DNA from 4 places in the Paenibacillus aurantiacus genome. Region 4 is predicted to be linked to each of the others. Evidence: riboswitches for the same ligand, from Rfam matches in the RefSeq annotation. Region 4 holds a riboswitch; each other region holds the start of a gene.
What was found. A riboswitch is a leader RNA that binds a small molecule or an ion and turns the genes downstream of it on or off. The one in region 4 is predicted to bind cyclic di-AMP.
Positions count from the first base shown of each region.

Region 1: linked by a shared signal. The riboswitch ahead of ACFFSY_RS15760 (TrkH family potassium uptake protein) and the one ahead of ACFFSY_RS24600 (C40 family peptidase) in region 4 are both predicted to bind cyclic di-AMP.
Region 2: linked by a shared signal. The riboswitch ahead of ACFFSY_RS32605 (C40 family peptidase) and the one ahead of ACFFSY_RS24600 (C40 family peptidase) in region 4 are both predicted to bind cyclic di-AMP.
Region 3: linked by a shared signal. The riboswitch ahead of ACFFSY_RS00275 (resuscitation-promoting factor) and the one ahead of ACFFSY_RS24600 (C40 family peptidase) in region 4 are both predicted to bind cyclic di-AMP.

Region 1 is NZ_JBHMDO010000025.1:27,001-31,183, forward strand. It holds gene ACFFSY_RS15755 (CPBP family intramembrane glutamic endopeptidase) at 1-1,557, opposite strand, end outside; cyclic di-AMP (ydaO/yuaA leader) riboswitch at 1,805-2,001, shown strand; gene ACFFSY_RS15760 (TrkH family potassium uptake protein) at 2,091-3,443, shown strand; gene ACFFSY_RS15765 (potassium channel family protein) at 3,457-4,119, shown strand; gene ACFFSY_RS15770 (cation:proton antiporter) at 4,158-4,183, shown strand, end outside.
Region 2 is NZ_JBHMDO010000053.1:38,918-43,100, reverse strand. It holds gene ACFFSY_RS32615 (DEAD/DEAH box helicase) at 1-282, opposite strand, end outside; gene ACFFSY_RS32610 (hypothetical protein) at 397-825, shown strand; gene ACFFSY_RS32605 (C40 family peptidase) at 1,090-1,590, opposite strand; cyclic di-AMP (ydaO/yuaA leader) riboswitch at 1,595-1,749, opposite strand; gene ACFFSY_RS32600 (hypothetical protein) at 2,021-2,845, opposite strand; gene ACFFSY_RS32595 (M1 family metallopeptidase) at 2,882-4,183, opposite strand, start outside.
Region 3 is NZ_JBHMDO010000001.1:57,426-61,608, reverse strand. It holds gene ACFFSY_RS00285 (HD domain-containing protein) at 1-497, shown strand, start outside; gene ACFFSY_RS00280 (TatD family hydrolase) at 516-1,289, shown strand; cyclic di-AMP (ydaO/yuaA leader) riboswitch at 1,465-1,672, shown strand; gene ACFFSY_RS00275 (resuscitation-promoting factor) at 1,913-3,031, shown strand; gene rnmV (ribonuclease M5) at 3,151-3,717, shown strand; gene rsmA (16S rRNA (adenine(1518)-N(6)/adenine(1519)-N(6))-dimethyltransferase RsmA) at 3,714-4,183, shown strand, end outside.
Region 4 is NZ_JBHMDO010000039.1:162,155-166,337, reverse strand. It holds gene ACFFSY_RS24610 (aminotransferase-like domain-containing protein) at 1-227, shown strand, start outside; gene ACFFSY_RS24605 (SDR family NAD(P)-dependent oxidoreductase) at 317-1,102, opposite strand; partial or broken gene ACFFSY_RS24600 (C40 family peptidase) at 1,352-1,774, opposite strand; cyclic di-AMP (ydaO/yuaA leader) riboswitch at 1,891-2,061, opposite strand; gene ACFFSY_RS24595 (C40 family peptidase) at 2,136-2,669, opposite strand; cyclic di-AMP (ydaO/yuaA leader) riboswitch at 2,675-2,845, opposite strand; gene ACFFSY_RS24590 (sensor domain-containing diguanylate cyclase) at 3,129-4,183, opposite strand, start outside.

The DNA of each region.
Region 1 (4,183 bases), on a different contig from region 4:
TCCGACCGGGAGCACGATGTAGACGATGCCCAGGACGATATTGACCGGCTGACCCAGGAACATTAGCGAGATGGCCATCATGATCGAGTCGAAGATCGCGTGCGCGAAGATGACCGCGGCCAGACCGAAGCGAAGGAAGAAATAACTGAACAGCAGTCCGAGAATCGTCAGCTCGATGAGTCTTGTCGTCGAGGGATAGATCGCGTACGTGACGTGTCCGAGCGCCCAGATGACCGTCGGAATGAGCGCCGCGACGAACGTGCTGCGGAGCCACTTCTTCAGCAGGCCGATCGCGAAGAAGCGGAAGACGGCTTCTTCGGAGATGGCGGCGCACCAGGCCAGCAGCGGGAATAGCCAAGGCGCGGCGAAGTTGTAGGGCGACTGCATGACGTCGGTCGTCGACCAGGCGTCGGTCGCATTTTCCAGAATGAGCAGGATGACCGTCTGTACGGCAAGCAGGATAAACGCAAGCATATAGCCGAGCTTCATGCTGTTCCAGATGTGTTCGCCATAGCCCTTCTCGCTGCTCCTCGGCCACAGCTGCCATCCCATGGAGCGCCATAAGCCGTCTCCGCCCACGAGCGAGAAGTAGACCGCGGCGGCCATGACGACGGTAATGAAGCTTTGGACGATCATGCCGACCAGCGCGACGGTGCGAGCGTTCTCCATCTCCCCGAAGCTGGCTGCCAGCCCATCGATCATGTTGAAGTTGTTGATCAGATAGAATCCGAGGAAAATCGCGGCAAGCAGCCAGCCCCGGGCGAACGAGGTGTGCTTCCGATAGAGCGCGGCATAGATGACGGCCAGAATGAACAAGACGAGCGACATGAGCGTACTGCCAAACAGCGACAACGAGGAAGCGAGCGAGTCCTGTTCGTCCACGTAAGCTTCATAGTCCGCAGGAACTTCGAAGGCAGGGGCGTAACGGGTGACGATGACGCGTCCGCCTTGCAGCTCCGTGCCGATTAAGAGGGACAGCTTCGCCTCGCCGATCGCCTTGCCGATGACGTCCAGACGAACGTCGCCTTCCCGAGTCAGCTGCTTCTGCGCTTTAACCGAATCCCGATCGAAGCCCCGTGATGCGGCGAAATCGACTGCGGCCGCGATGCGCTGCTCCGGTTCGGGCAGCTCCGCTTCTGTTGCATGCGGTTTGTGCCAGCCGACCACGCTGCCATTCTCCATATGTACATAGACGTAGAGTTCCTCGCCGTTCCCCCCGGGCAGGGTGGAAGTCACTTGATAAGTGTCCGTCGGGAACTCGCGGTCATATCGGTCCGCATAATCTTCCGATAGCTTTTCTTTCGCGAGATAGCCGTAGAGCAGCTTGTCGGACTGATGGAACGCGTGAACGGATTGCGGCGTATCGCCGAACTGCTCCGTAAGGAACGCGGCCGCGCGCCGCTCGGCTTCCGATTTGGCGATGACTTGCTCGGCTCCCGTGCCGAAGAAAGCGCCCGCGGTGGCCGGCAGTACCTGGACCAGCACATACAGGATCACGCTTGCGGCTGCCAGCCAGCTGTAGAGCTTCCAGTTCGGTTTAACCTCGATTCGATTCAATGAGAGCAACCCGCCTTTCCTGCATGAGAATATTTTCCGATTGTCACCTACTTGTACCCTATCATAAGTAAGCGCGGAATTGTCAGTTAATACATTAAAAATGGGCTGCGCGGGAGATAATTGGCCGATAATGGCACAGCGGAATGGATTTCTTGTCCGCGTATACGTATTTTGCCTCATTTCGGTTCTTTTTCTGCGCGTACGGCGCTTGGTGTTTTTGTCAGGCGGACTTATAATGAGTAGCAATTGAAGATTACAGCCGAATTTCGCATGAAAACGGGGGAACCATATCGCTATCTGACAATGCACGCAATCGCGGTCTGCATGCGGATGGCACGGGGTGAATTTCGCGCAAGGATCGATTGGATCCATAAAGCGCGAATAGGGCCGCCTTTCCAGGCCCGAATCCGTCAGCTAACCTCGTAGGCTGTGTGGAAACGGGACTCGTCGGCGCAAGCATTGGGGATCCAGTGCTTTTTTTTGTGCCCAAAAACGGGTATATATGCGTGATATCGAAAGGCAAGGTGCCGATTATGGTCGAGTTTTTCCGAGTCTCCAAATGGTCGCCGCCGCGGATTCTCGTTACCGGGTTCGCGCTCATTATTCTGCTGGGCGGGTTTTTGCTGACGCTGCCCTTCGCCTCGCGGGACGGTTCGTATACGCCGTTCATCGACGCGGTGTTCACGGCCACCTCGGCGACATGCGTGACCGGTCTCGTAACGGTCGACACGGGCAGCCACTGGTCCATCGCCGGGCAAATCCTTATCGTGGCGCTCATTCAGGTCGGAGGCCTCGGGTTTATGACGATGGCGACGCTGTTCGCGATCGTGCTGCGGAAGCGGATTTCGCTCAAGGAACGGCTCATTCTGCAGGAAGCGATGAACCAAAGCAGCATGGAAGGCATCGTGCGGCTGATCCGCAAGGTCATCTTCTATTCGCTGGCGATCGAGCTTGCCGGGGCGACGTTGTTCGCGATTCGCTGGTCGTTCGACATGCCGGTGGGCAAAGCGATTTACTTCGGCGTCTGGCACGGGATCTCGATGTTCAACAATGCTGGATTCGACTTGTTCGGGCAGTTCGGCACGCCATTCGTCAGTCTAACGGGTTATGTGAACGACCCGATCGTCAACTTCACGGCGATGATGCTCATTATTTTGGGCGGTATCGGATTTATCGTCATGTCGGATGTTATCGAGTATAGAGAGCGCAAACGGCTGTCCCTTCATAGCAAAGTCGTGCTGTCTATGACAGGCGCCTTGCTCGCCATCGGCGCGATCGTCATCTTTATCTTCGAATTCACGAACCAGAAGACGCTTGGCGCGCTGAGCTGGGATGGCAAGATTTGGGCGGCATTGTTCCAATCCGTCGCGCCGCGTACGGCGGGTCCGAATACAGTCGACTTGGTGGGGCTCCGCCAGGCTACGCAATTTTTCATCGTGCTGCTCATGTTCATCGGTGCGTCGCCCGGCTCCACGGGCGGCGGGATCAAGACGACGACGTTCACGACGCTCATCGTTGCCGTCATCGCGATGATCCGAGGCAAAGAAGACATCGTCCTCTTCAATATGAGGCTGGCCCGCGAGCGCGTGCTCAAGGCGCTGACGATTACGGTGCTGTCGCTGGCGCTTGTCATCGCGGTGACGATGGTGCTGTCGACGACGGAAGACCAGGCGTTCCTGAAAATATTGTTCGAGACGACCTCCGCGTTCGGCACCGTCGGGCTGTCGCTCGGCGTCACGCCGGAGCTGACGCTGATCGGCAAAATTCTAATCAGCCTGACGATGTTCGCCGGCCGTCTCGGACCGCTTACGTTAGCTTACGCGGTCGGGCCGCGTGCAGAGAAAGAGTTGTACAGATACCCGGAAGGGAAAATTACGATAGGTTAGGGGAAACCATGAAATGAAGAAAAGTCAGTTTGTCATCATTGGTCTGGGACGGTTCGGCTCGAGTTTGGCGAAGGAGCTGGTCGAGCTTGGCTACGAGGTGCTCGGCGTCGATAAGGACGAGGAAGCGGTGCAGGATTTGAGCCAAGTGCTGACGCATGCCGTGGTGGCGGAAGCGACAGACGAAGACGTACTTCGCTCGATCGGCGTCCGCAACTTCGACTGCGGCGTCGTGGCGATCGGCGACGATATCCAGGCAAGCATCCTGACGACCATCCTGCTTAAGGACATGGGCGTCAAGAAGGTGGTGGCGAAGGCGATGACCGAGCTGCACGGCCGCGTGCTGGAGAAGATCGGCGTTGACCGCGTCGTCTATCCGGAGCGGGACATGGGCATTCGCGTCGCGCATCAGCTCGTCTCGCCGAATTTGCTCGACTACATCGAGCTGTCCAAAGACTATACGATTGCCGAACTGACGGTCCCTAGATGCTTGAACGGCAAGTCGCTGCAGGAGCTGAATCCGCGCGGGCGTTTCGGCTGCAGCATCGTGGCGATCAACAAGCCGCAGGGCGTCATTATCGCGCCTGTCGCGACGGAAGTGCTCGCCGAGAAGGATGTCATGGTCATCATTGGCACGAACGAGGGCATTGAACAATTCGAGGATACCATTATCCGCTAAGGCGGCAGCCACTTGTTAGGTAAGGACGGTGAATTTTCGTGGAGAATAATACGACCGAGATGAT
Region 2 (4,183 bases), on a different contig from region 4:
ATCGTTGTTGAGCGCTTTCAGCGGCGTAATATACAAGGTTCGTACGCCGGCCGTCCAGTCTCTGCCTGCAGCGTGCTTCTCCCGGACGATCCGGTCCAGGCAGGGCAGCAGCGCCGCGAGCGTCTTGCCAGAGCCCGTAGGCGCGGCGATCAGCGTATGTCGGCCGCTTCGGATGGAGGCCCATGCCTGCAGCTGGACGTCGGTCGGCTCGCCGAACGCGCGGCCGAACCAGCCGGCCAGGACGGGATGAAACGCCTGCAGCGCTTCGGAGGATGAAGACATCGAAAGTCAGCTCCTTTTCGAGAAGAAGTGTTGCTTCTCATTATACCTGTTTTTGGTTCAGAAACTGAGCGGCGTCTCATACGTTTAGAAGTAACACCAATCGGGAGGGTATGTATGCAGAGATGGCGGGAGACGTTGGAGGAGAGATGGAACGAGTGGAGACAGGTCGAGGATGCGCTGAGCCGCACGCTCGAAGGCAGGCGGGTGCTGCGCGTCGCGGGATCGCGTACGCCAAGGCTGCTGCCGCCGGCATCCAAGACGATTAGATCGGGCCAATTGACGGGCATATCGGGCAGTTACGAGGCCGGACTGGCCTGCTTTTGCCTAGGCGAGTTGAAGGCGGAGGAACGGCATGCGTTCCTGGAGGCGTGGCACGCGCGTCTTGGAGAAGGGGCCATGGTCGTCATTGCCGATCGAAGAAGCGAAGGATGCTCGTCGGCCTTTGAACTGCATCAGTTGTTCGCGGATGTCGGCACGGCGCTGGATGTGCAAGTCGGACGGACGTTCTGGTGGGTGCGTTACGAAATTAACACGCGGCGTTGAGAACGGATTGGCACGATCGGTATCCCCGCACATTACGGCTACGTCTTTGATTGCCCTCTATAATTATTAGAATAATCAAACAATTTAATCCGAATTAGCCTCGAAATGCGCTGCAGCTTGTTTCACGGGCCCGCATTCGAGGTGAAGGATGACTTATACCGGCAAGTATGGCGGAACAGCAAACCGCCGTGCTTGTTCGGGGGAACAAACACGGCGGCTCGTTGTTTGGGATCGAACGCGGGGGCGATCGATCCCGGTCGCGAATTAATCGACGTCAGTCGTGTCGACCACTTCGTCCGACGGCTCGTCGGCATATTTCTCAAAGGTTTCAGGACTCATAACGCGGCGGGCCGTGACATAGCGCTTCTGATAGTAGGAATCACTAAGTCCGCTGATAGTTACGCCCTTGCTGGAAGACGAGTGAGCGAACTTACCGTCTCCAACATAAATGCCGACATGCGAAATGCCTTTGCCGCTCGTATTGAAAAATACGAGGTCGCCTGGGATCAAGTCGGCTTTCGCCACTTTCTTGCCCAGTTTGGCTTGCGAGGAGGACGCGTGCGGAATCGAGACGTTCAATTTCTTGAATACGTACATCGTGAATCCGGAGCAGTCGAACCCCTTAGTCGTGGTGCCGCCATAGTTGTATGGCGTGCCGATCAGATCGGCGATGACGCCGTCCATTTTGGAATCCGCGAATGCGCTTCCAGCTTGGAACGCAAGCATCATGGCCAAGCCAATCAGCAGAGCAGCAAACTTCTTCAAGAATAGAAACCCCTTCCGGTGCCTACGAGGTTAGCTGTGGGGTTCGGTTGAAGGTACCCTATGATCGCCTCGGGCGTATGCTAGTTTGCATTCGCCGGGATCAATTCACCCAAAGATGGTTCCCCCGTTTCTCTTGCGAGAATTCGGCATTTTTTTCATTCCGCGTTATAATTCGATCATTTTCACATATTCCCTTCTAAGTTCACAATTTGTTCACAGATTAGAATTCTAAGAGTGCAACTTTTTTGCTATTATATCGTATCTATTTTTCTCTTTCTATCGGTTCAACACCCATTCTATCGACAGTCCCCATCCTCTGCCCCGCTTTCCGGTCATGAACCGTCCCGATCCGCTGTTTTTCCTTGCGCAAGCTTCTTTTTCCAACAGCAAAGGACAGTACCTGATCGGCACTGCCCTCCACCTTCAATTCTCATCCTTCTTTGGCTTCATTCGACTGCCAGGCCGCGAATTGCGCCGCCACGGTCCATACCTTCATGATCGTGCGCACGAAATGGAAGCCTTGGTGCAGGACCAGCGCGAGCAATCCTGCCCATAGCATGGATACCGACGCCGCCGTGAGGCTGAGCAGCAGCCCGATCGCCCACATAAGGAGGGAGACGCCCGCGAAAGGCAGCAGCTTCTTCAGCCCTTCGCTGAGACCGCCGAACGCGCCCTTGCCCGTGACTGCCCCGAACTGCATGGCCAGGAACAGCAAGTGCAGGAGGACGGCCCCCGCGAACCATCCGCCGGCCAGCGGCAGCGCGCTTGCGCTCAGCTCCGCCAACGTATCGCTGCCAATCAGCGCCTCGTACAACCGCGGAACTACCCAGATGCCCGGGGCGATCGTCAGTGCCACTTCCAGGAAGTACAGCAGCGTAACCGGTCTCCAAGCCGCACGGATACCGGCCAGGAAGCGGGTGCCGCCTTCGCTTTCCGATGCGTGCAGGGAGTAGAACAGGCCGGCGTTCACCAGTGGCGTGATGAGCATGCGCCCGGCCAGCAGCGACGCGAACAGCCACAAATAAGGATGGATGAGATCGGTCTTCATCAATTGGAACTGCGCTTCCGTCAAGAATAGTCTCACTGCGTCCTCGCCGCCTTCGATGCCTGGATACCGCTGCAGCAGCGGCGTCACGATCGAATCGATGGTCCGGTAGAGGAAGAAGCCCCAGAGCAGTTCGTACAAGAACAGGACGATTACGATGAAGAAGTGCTGTCCCGTCAGCCACCAGCCTTGCTTTAAATGCCGCCTCATGCCGCGATCCTCCTCTCTTGCCTGTCCTGGCGGCCATTACCAGGCCAGCGACGCGAACAGGCTCTCGATCAGCTTGGTCAAGCCGATCCCCCAGCGGGTGCGCGTCTTCTCCGGCACTTCCGCCTTCAAGTAATTGTTGATGTGCCGGTTATCCAGCACGTTACCGTAATCCGGGTCGACCGTTGCGTAAAGCAGCGGGGCCGGGTGCAAGACTTTATAGACCATTTGATTCTCCTTGCCTTCCCAAACCTTCGGCATGGTCGTGCCGTCGGCGAACTGGAGCACGACCGGCACGGGCCCGTTCGCCCCGCCTCGCCGCTTGACCAGCACGGTCGATTCGTACTGCTTGTTCCCCTTCTCGGCGACGGGACGAACGGTGATCGATTCGACCGCATAATCCGCCATGTCGCTGCCGTAGACGAAATGGCTGAAGTAGTCGTCCCATTCCGTCTTGGTGACCTGCTCGACGATGCGCTGGAAGTCGGCCGTGGACGGATGCTTGAATTTATACTTCTGGAAGTAGGTCCGCAAAATTTTGCGCATCGTCGGTGCGCCGACCTGCTTCTCAATGCCCACCAGCACGAGCTTGGCACGCATGTACACATTCTCGGCATAACTATCCGAACTGTGATAGGACCACGAAAGCTGCTTAAGCGGGGCGGGATTGGTCATGTAGCTGGCTTCCAGCGTCAAATTGGGCTCGAGGCCGTATGCGCTCTCCATGACTTTGTCCTCCGCATAAGAGGTGAAGCCTTCATCCAACCAGGCTTCCTCGAACTCGTTGGTCGCGACCATGCCGTACCAATACTGATGGCCGACTTCATGCACGACCGTTCGCTCCAGGCTGTCGATTGACGGGTCTGGCGAATCGGCCTCGAAGCTCGTGACGAGCGTCGGATATTCCATGCCGCCCGCGCCGCCTGCGCCTTCCGGCGGCACGACGATGGACAAGGTCGAATATGGATACGTGCCGTACCACTGGGCGAACTTGCCGAGCGCGGATTTGGCGGCGTGCATGTAGCGCTCTTTGAGCTCGGCGTGCCGGGGATCCAGATAGAGCTTGATGCGGACGCCTGGAATACCGGTTGTCGAGTAGGCTTCTTCGCTATAGATAAAATCGGGTGAAGCGGTCCACGCGAAGTCGTGCACGTCGTCGGCGTAGAATTGGAACGTCCGCCGCCCGCCGTCCGCATTCGTCGGCTTCGTCTGAAAGCCGGTCGCGGCGACCGTATAGTCCGCCGGCACGTTGATCCGCACGTTATAAATGCCGAAGTTGCTGTAGAATTCCGAGTTGCCGTGGTACTGATGCGCGTTCCAGCCATCTGCGCTTCGCCCCCG
Region 3 (4,183 bases), on a different contig from region 4:
GCAGGCTCATTAGCGGCACGATCGACGTGGAGAGCTACCTGGCGCTTGATGAGGCTACGATGCAGACGGCCTTTACGATCTGGCAGTCGGAGCAGGACGCGCTGCTAGCCGACTTATGCCGCCGATTCATGGACCGCAAGCTGTATAAGTATGTAACGATGGATGATGCGGACGAGTCGCTGTGGGCTTCCATACGGGAGCAGTTTACCGCCATCGGGTTGAACCCGGATTACCATTTGGAAGTCGATTTTCCGTTTGATTTGGCGTATGCTGTCTACCGATCGGGGACGCGAGACGCGAAGAAAAACGACAAACCGCCGATTCTTGTACTGGATCGCGACGGCGATGTTTCGGAAATTTCGAAGAAATCCGATATTATCCGCTCGATTACCGGCACCCACAGAGGGAAATACCATTTGTATTACCCATACGAGCCGCTGCTTGAATCGGCGGGCAAGCTGAGTCCCGATCTTCGCAAGCTGTTTGAACTGGAGTAGAGAGGAGTTTCACCCTTCATGTTAATCGACACGCACACCCATCTGGATTCCCATAAATTCGACGACGACCGCGCGGAAGTCATCGAACGGGCACGAGCCGCCGGCGTCGAAATCTTGGTCAATATCGGATTTAACCGAGAGACGATCCCGACGACCATGGCGCTCGCCGAACAGTACGAATTCATCTACGCGGCGGTAGGGTGGCACCCGACCGACAGCCTCGATTATGGACCCTCCGACCTCGATTGGATCGCCTCGCTGTGCGATCATCCGAAAGTGGTCGCGATCGGCGAAATCGGGCTCGATTACTACTGGGATACCTCTCCGAAGGATGTGCAGAAGCGGGTCTTCCGGGAGCAGATCGAGCTCGCTAAGACCAAGCGCAAGCCGATTGTTATCCATAATCGGGATGCACACGAGGATGTTGTTAGGATTTTGAAAGAAAGCGATGCTAAGGAAGTCGGTGGCATCATGCACTGCTTCTCCGGCAGCTGGGAGACGGCCAAGCAGTGCTTGGATATGAACTTCTATATTTCGTTCGGCGGACCGGTTACGTTCAAGAATGCGCGGGTGCCCAAAGAGGTGCTCGCGAAGGTTCCGCTTGACCGTCTTCTGATCGAAACCGATGCTCCATATCTGGCACCGCACCCTCATCGAGGAAAGCGAAATGAGTCTGCTTTCGTCCATCTTGTAGCAGAAACCGCTGCGGAAATTACAGGGAAAACTATGGAAGAAATCGCGGAAATCACAAGCGAAAACGCCAGGAAATGTTTTTCCATCGGACGAAAATAGCCCAAAACGAGAGGAATTTGAATGATTCGGGTGAAAAAACTTGTTTTGGTTGGATAAATTGCGGTTTTTTCGAGAGTTTTTCCTTTAAATTCGGTAAAATCGTCCTTTATCTCATCTTTACAATCTGGAGCAAAAGACGGTATCATTCATCTCAGGGCTTTCAAGATGTATTCCTTTTCCAATAACGCTTAGTCTCCAAAATGGAGAGCGGGGGAACCAAATGAGGACTTGCGCCGCGGGTAGTACGCGGGGTGCGCAGGTCGCGTTGAATTCTTCTAGGGGTGAATTTCTGCTGCGCGCTTGAACAGCGCTGCGAGCCGAATAGGGCGACTCTCTCGCCCGAATCCGACAGCTAACCTCGCAAGCGTCATAAGAGAGATCAACTCGTGCATCCATTCCATGCTACCCGTGTCCCACAGGAAGCCACGAAACAGATCTTCTGTCGTCGGCTTCTTTTTATTTTGAATATTGCGAATTGTGGCGACATAGTGTGATTCATGGAGGAGGTTTGAGGGAGTAATTGGAAGAAGCGGGCTTTGTGCACGCTAAATCTAATAGTCGACGCGTCTAAATCTATTTCATGCGTAACAGGGCGGCGGGGCTATGTAAGGAGGACCGAAGAAGTGGGCATAATCCAAGTTAAGGACACCCATGGGAAACGATCATCCAGCATGTCTTTCGCATTGCGATGGAAGCATGAGAACGTGCGTTTAATTGTCCTAAGCGCTATGATCTCAATCGCTATGACTTTCATGTTTCTGGTGTTGTTGTACGGAACGGCTGACAAGCGCGTCTCCGTAGTGTTGAATGGACAAGAAAACATTGTGGAAACCAAACAATGGGTCCTGCAACGCCTACTGGATGAACAAGCCATTACGGTGGGGCCGTATGATAAGGTGTCGCTGCCTTTGAATGCGGGCGTAAAAGATGGTGATCGGGTGGTCATCGAACAAGCGGTTCCCCTGACCGTGAAGGCTGACGGCAATGTAAGAACGGTGTACACGACAGAAAGAACGGTACAGGCAGCGATCGATCAAGCTCACATATCGATTCGCAGTGAAGACAAAGTGCTGCCGTCGAAAGACGCGGCCATCGAGCCGAACATGACCGTGACGGTCGTCCGGATCGATAAGCATCTGGTTCAAAGCGAGTATGAAGTGCCATTCACTACTGTTACCAAGGCCGATCCGACACTGCTTGAAGGCAAGAAGAAAACCATTCAAACAGGTAAGTCCGGCGTTGTCGTGAAGAAATACGAGAAGGTGTTCGCGGACGGCAAGCTTGTCTCGCATACTTTCGTCTCAAAGTCGACCCAAAGCGATACGGTGAACCAAGTCGTGGCGGTCGGCACGAAGAAACCGGTGGCGCAAGCGGTCACGCTGACCAAGGGCGGGGTGTCGTTCAAAGCGAAGAAGACGCTGAAGAATGTGACGCTCACCGCATATTCGGCAGATCTGGCGTCGACGGGTAAAACCAAATCCCATCCAGGGTATGGGATTACGAGATCCGGCTCCCGCGTCACGGAGGGCCGTACGATCGCGGTTGACCCGAAGGTCATTCCGATCGGCTGGTGGGTGTACATCGAAGGCATCGGATTCCGCCGCGCGGAAGATACCGGCAGTGCCATCAAAGGCAATAAGATCGACGTGTATTACGACAGCGAAGCCTATGCGGAGAAGTTCGGCCGCAAGAAGGGCTACACCGTGTACGTGCTGGGTCCCAAAAAGCCCGAGGCGATCTAGCGCGCCGCAGGTGGTCGTAGTTACAATTTATCGTCAAACCGAAGCAATTATGCCATGATAAGAAGAGGCCTCGCCTCTTCTTTTTGTACGTTTGTCCGGAAGGGATGTAAGGGTAGTCCATGATCAAAGAAATCATCGTCGTCGAAGGCAAGGACGACACCGTCGCGATCAAACGAGCGGTCGAGGCCGAGACCATCGAGACCGGAGGATCTGCCATCGGGGAAGCGGTGTTGAAGCGGGTGGCGCTTGCCCATGAACGCCGGGGCGTCATCATATTCACCGATCCGGACCATGCGGGTGAGCGCATCCGCAAAATCGTCGCGCAGCGCGTACCCGGCTGCAAGCATGCCTTCCTGCCGCAAGAGGAGGCGCTGTATAAGGGCGACATCGGCGTGGAGAACGCGAAGCCGGAGGCCATTCGCCGCGCGCTTGCGAGCATCCGAACGGAAGCGATCAAAGGACAAGCAGGCGACCCGCAAATTACGTGGGACGATCTGATGCGGGCGGGCCTACTCGTGCATCCGGCCGCGGCGGACCGCAGGCTGCGCATGGGAAATTTGCTCGGCATCGGCTACGCGAACGGTAAGCAGTTTTTCAAGCGCTGCACGATGTTCCGCATCACGCGGGAGGAATTCGACCAGGCGATGGCGCAGATGGATCAAGAAACCGGAGGAAGCGGCCAATGACAATCAACATCGAGGTAGCGACACCGAAGCGGACGAAGGATATTATCCAGAAGTACGGCTTCTCGTTCAAGAAGAGTCTAGGACAGAACTTCCTGATCGATCAAAATATTTTGCGCAAGATCGTCTCCGCCGCCGGCCTCGACAAGACCAAGGGGGCGCTGGAGATTGGCCCCGGCATCGGCGCGCTTACCCAGCATCTCGCCAGCGAAGCGGCTCGTGTGACAGCCATTGAGATTGACGATCGCTTAATCCCGATCCTGGGCGATATTTTCGCGGATACGGATAACGTGCATATCGAGCATGGCGACGTGTTGAAGCTGAACTTGAGCGAGCTCATGGCACGGCAGTTCGAAGGGCTGAGCGGCGTCAGCGTCGTGGCCAATTTGCCGTATTACGTGACCACGCCGATTCTCATGAAGCTGCTCGAGGAGAAGCTGCCGCTCGAGAACATCGTCGTTATGATCCA
Region 4 (4,183 bases):
ATTTATGGCTGCGGCTGCCAAGAGACATCCCGGTCGACGAACTGTTGCGGCGCGCCTTGTCCCGGTCGATCGCCTTCGTGCCGGGGAGCATTTGCGATCCGCTGGGCGGTATGAACGATCGAATGAGATTGAGCTATTCTTATTTGAATGAAGGGAAACTAGCGGAAGGTGTGCATCGGTTGATCGCGATCGCCGATGAGATTCGTGTGGAGCATCGATTCTTATAACGCAAAATAAACGGCTTGCCGAGCATCCATGCTTATTGCTGGATGTTAGCAGGCCGTTATGCATTTGCTATAGGCTTTGTACGTGAATGTTACGTCTTGCTGCGTTGTTCGATCGATTTGCGCATGGCCGCGCCTAAGATTTTGGCCAAGGTCGCCCGCGGCAGCACGCGTCCGAGCAGCGCGGTGAAATAATTGTTCGCGCCATCGATGACGAACCCTTTGTTCGACGACAACGCTCGAAGGGCAGTCGAGACAACTTGGGCTGGCGTACGCTTGGATTTGGTCTCGACTTCGCTTGCGGTCCGGAAGAAATTCGTATCGGTCGGACCTGGGCAGAGCGCGAGCACCCGAACGCCGCGATGACGATATTCCTCCCACAGCGATTCGGTGAAGGAGAGTACGAATGCTTTCGTACCGCTGTAGACAGAACAATAAGGGAATGGCATGAACGAGAGGAGAGAGGCGACGTTAATGATCGCGCCTGACTTTCGCGCGGCCATATCGGCGAGATACAGGTGGGTCATCTCCATAAGCGCGTTCACATTCAGCATGATTTGATTTCGATATGCATCGACCGGGTGATTCAGAAATTCGCCGCTCAGCCCGAATCCCGCATTGTTCACCAGCAGGTCGATCGTTACCCCGAGCTTGGCGGTTTCCGCATGGAGGCGATGCGCCGCGCCGGGCTCGCTTAGGTCTGCCGCGATAACGTGCGTGTTCACGCCGTGTTTGGCCGATATTCCTGCCGCAAGCTGGTCCAATTTATCTCTCGAGCGCGCGACCAGCACAAGATCATTTCCTTTTTGGGCGAGCTGCCAGGCGAATTGCTCCCCGATACCCGATGACGCGCCGGTGATTAATGCCGTTGTAGACACGATGGTTTCATCCTTCCAAGCTAATCTGACTGCCACGCATGACAGAATGGCTTAAGTATAGCGTGCGAAAGGAGAAGTGTGCCAATGTTTTTCGACAATTTTCACGGGTATTCGATTACGCGTGAGGAAAACAGCTGCCTTGCCTGCGAGTTTGTACATGCTTCCCCAAAGCAAAAACACGCCTCGGTTAGAGACGTGTCTTGATAGGACAGAATATATGCATGGTGCTTCGCGCAAACTAGCTACAACTTAGATCGCGCTGCCGCCGAACACGAAGCGGTATTCCCAATGCGTGCCGGCTACTTTGCTGATCGTGACGCCGCCGGATTGCTTGGAGTACGTATGGAGCACTTTGCCGTTCCCGAGATAAATGCCGACGTGCGTGATGCGCTGGGCGGATTTATTGATGCCTGCATAAGCAGATTTGGACGTGCCTTTATAGCTCATGAAGAACATCAGGTCGCCTGGTTTCAAGCTGCTCCAGTTGGTCGTCGTGCCGCCTCTGTTCTTCACATAGGTTGCCTGACCTCTGGAATCGGCCGGAAGCTTCACGCCGGTCGCATCCAGGAAAGCCTGGCGGACGAAGTCGGAGCAATCGAAGGTGCTTGTATTATAGCGGCTAGAGCCGTTCTCGTATGGGGTTCCGATATATTTCATGCCGGCGTTGATGACGCTCTGGGCGGTAGCCGCGGAGGCGGCGTGCGCGGTCATGCCGAGCGTCGGCGTAACGGCGGCGATCATGGACATGGCTGTAATGGTTGCTGCGATCACGATTTTCTTCATGGAATAATTCCTCCTTAGATTGGCCGGCGAGGTTAGTTGTCGGGTTCGGGCGGAAGGAGTCGGCCCTGCGCCGATGTCGGCGATTCACCCCAAGCAGCGCGGCGTTGATCGCGGCTGCATATCTTGCGTCCCCCGCACTTCAGGTTAATGTCCTGAAGTTTTGGCTCTGTTAGGTTAACACGATGTCGAATTGAAAGTATAGACATACAATTTGGCAGTGCTGGTCGCTATTGAACCGGCTTTCCTTCATTTAAATCGCGCTGCCGCCGAACACGAAGCGGTATTCCCAATGCGTGCCGGCCACTTTACTGATCGTAACGCCGCCGGCTTGATTAGAATACGTGTTCATCATTTTGCCATTCCCCAGATAAATGCCGACATGCGTGATGCGTTGGGCGGATTTATTGATACCCGCATAAGCGGATTTGGAAGTGCCTTTATAGCTCATGAAGAACATTACGTCGCCTGGCTTCAAGCTGCTCCAGTTGGTCGTCGTGCCGCCTCTGTTCTTCACATAGGTCGCCTGGCCTCTGGAGTCGGCCGGCAGCTTCACGCCGGTCGCGTCCAGGAAAGCCTGGCGAACGAAGTCGGAGCAGTCGAACGTGATTGTATCCGAACGGCTGGAGCCGTACTCGTACGGTGTGCCGATATATTTCATGCCGGCGTTGATGACGCTCTGGGCGGTAGCCGCGGTGGCGGCGTGCGCGGTCATGCCGAGCGTCGGCGTAACGGCGGCGATCATGGACATGGCTGTAATGGTTGCAGCGATTACGATCTTCTTCATCGAATAATTCCTCCTTAGATTGGCCGGCGAGGTTAGTTGTCGGGTTCGGGCCGAAGGAGTCAGCCCTGCGCCGATATCGGCGGTTCACCCCAAGCAGCGCGTCGTTAACCGCGGCTGCGAATCTTGCGTCCCCCGCACTCCGGCATGTTGTCCCGAAGTTTTGGCCCACTCAGATTAGCATGATCCCGAGACGGAAATACACCCATAAAATTTGGGAGTCCGTGTGCTTTCCTTAATAGTGTCGGGTCAAAAATTGTTCCCGGGTCATAGCGAAGCGGGACATTATTGCAGAACAATCTTGGGCAATAAGGGAATAAGTAGGGCGGTGTCGTCAGTCTCATGTCGAGTAAAATCCAACCGAAGAGAACGATTCGGCAAACGCGCAAGAGGGACATCCGCAATCGCGGGCGTCCCTCTTCTTCATGCTTATCGAACCTATAAGTGCATCGGGCGACTAAGTCAGGCATGCATAACGCGGTTGCGGCCGCCGGACTTGGCTGCACGAAGAGACTTCTGCGCCGAATGAAATAAATCCGCCGGACCGCTCGACGCCGCGGGCACGGACGTGGCGCAGCCAATGCTGACCGTCACGTAATCGCCGGCGCCGCCTTGGTTTAGCGGGATCTGCATGCCGGCGACGCCTTGGCGGATTTGTTCAGCTAGTGCCAGTGTCAGCTCCGCGTCGCGACCGCAAGTGAGAACGGCGAACGTGCCGCCTTCATAACGGGCGATGACTGTCTCGTCGTCCGCGTAGGCGCAAGCGCGCAGCACATCCGCGATCCACTGGATGCAGGTGTCGCCGCCTTGCAGCCCGAACAGGGCGTTGTATGTTTTAAAGCCATCGATATCAATGATAAGAACGGATAAGGTATGCCCGTTGATTCGGCCGAGATCCCATGACTGCAGCAGCCGATTCTCGAACAAGCGTCGATTCGGCATTTCCGTCAGCACGTCTGTTTCGATGATGCTTTGCAGCTGGCTGGCCGTATCCCGGTAGATGGCTTCCTCTTCGGTGCCTTGCTTGTGTTCGACTTGCCGCGCGATCGCCAGTATCGATGGCTTGCCGCTATAAATAACTTGCGCCATGCTCGTCTCGAGCAAATGCTCGGCACCGAAGCATTCGACCGTCATCCTCACGGTGGTGACGAGCGTGCGGCCGAGCGTGCCATCCTTCATCTGGGCTGCCAGTTGGGATTCCTTCCGAAGCAGCGATAGAACGCGGTGTCCGATCAAATCTTCGGCTTGAGCGGCTTTGACAAGCTCGGCTGCTTGTTGATTCGCGTAGACGATTTTGCCATCCGTCACGGCGAAGAAGGCGACGGGCGAATACTCCATCAACTGGAGATATCGCTTCTCGTTATCCCGAACCGCCTGGAGATGCTGTTCGGCCAGCGCCTCCGCTTGACGAAGCTGAGCTTGCGTCCGTTTGAAAATGATCGACTTCAGCTCGGGCAGCAGACGCAGCTCGTTATCCAGCCATGGGGCAGAGGTAGAAACGACGGTCTGCAGCCACT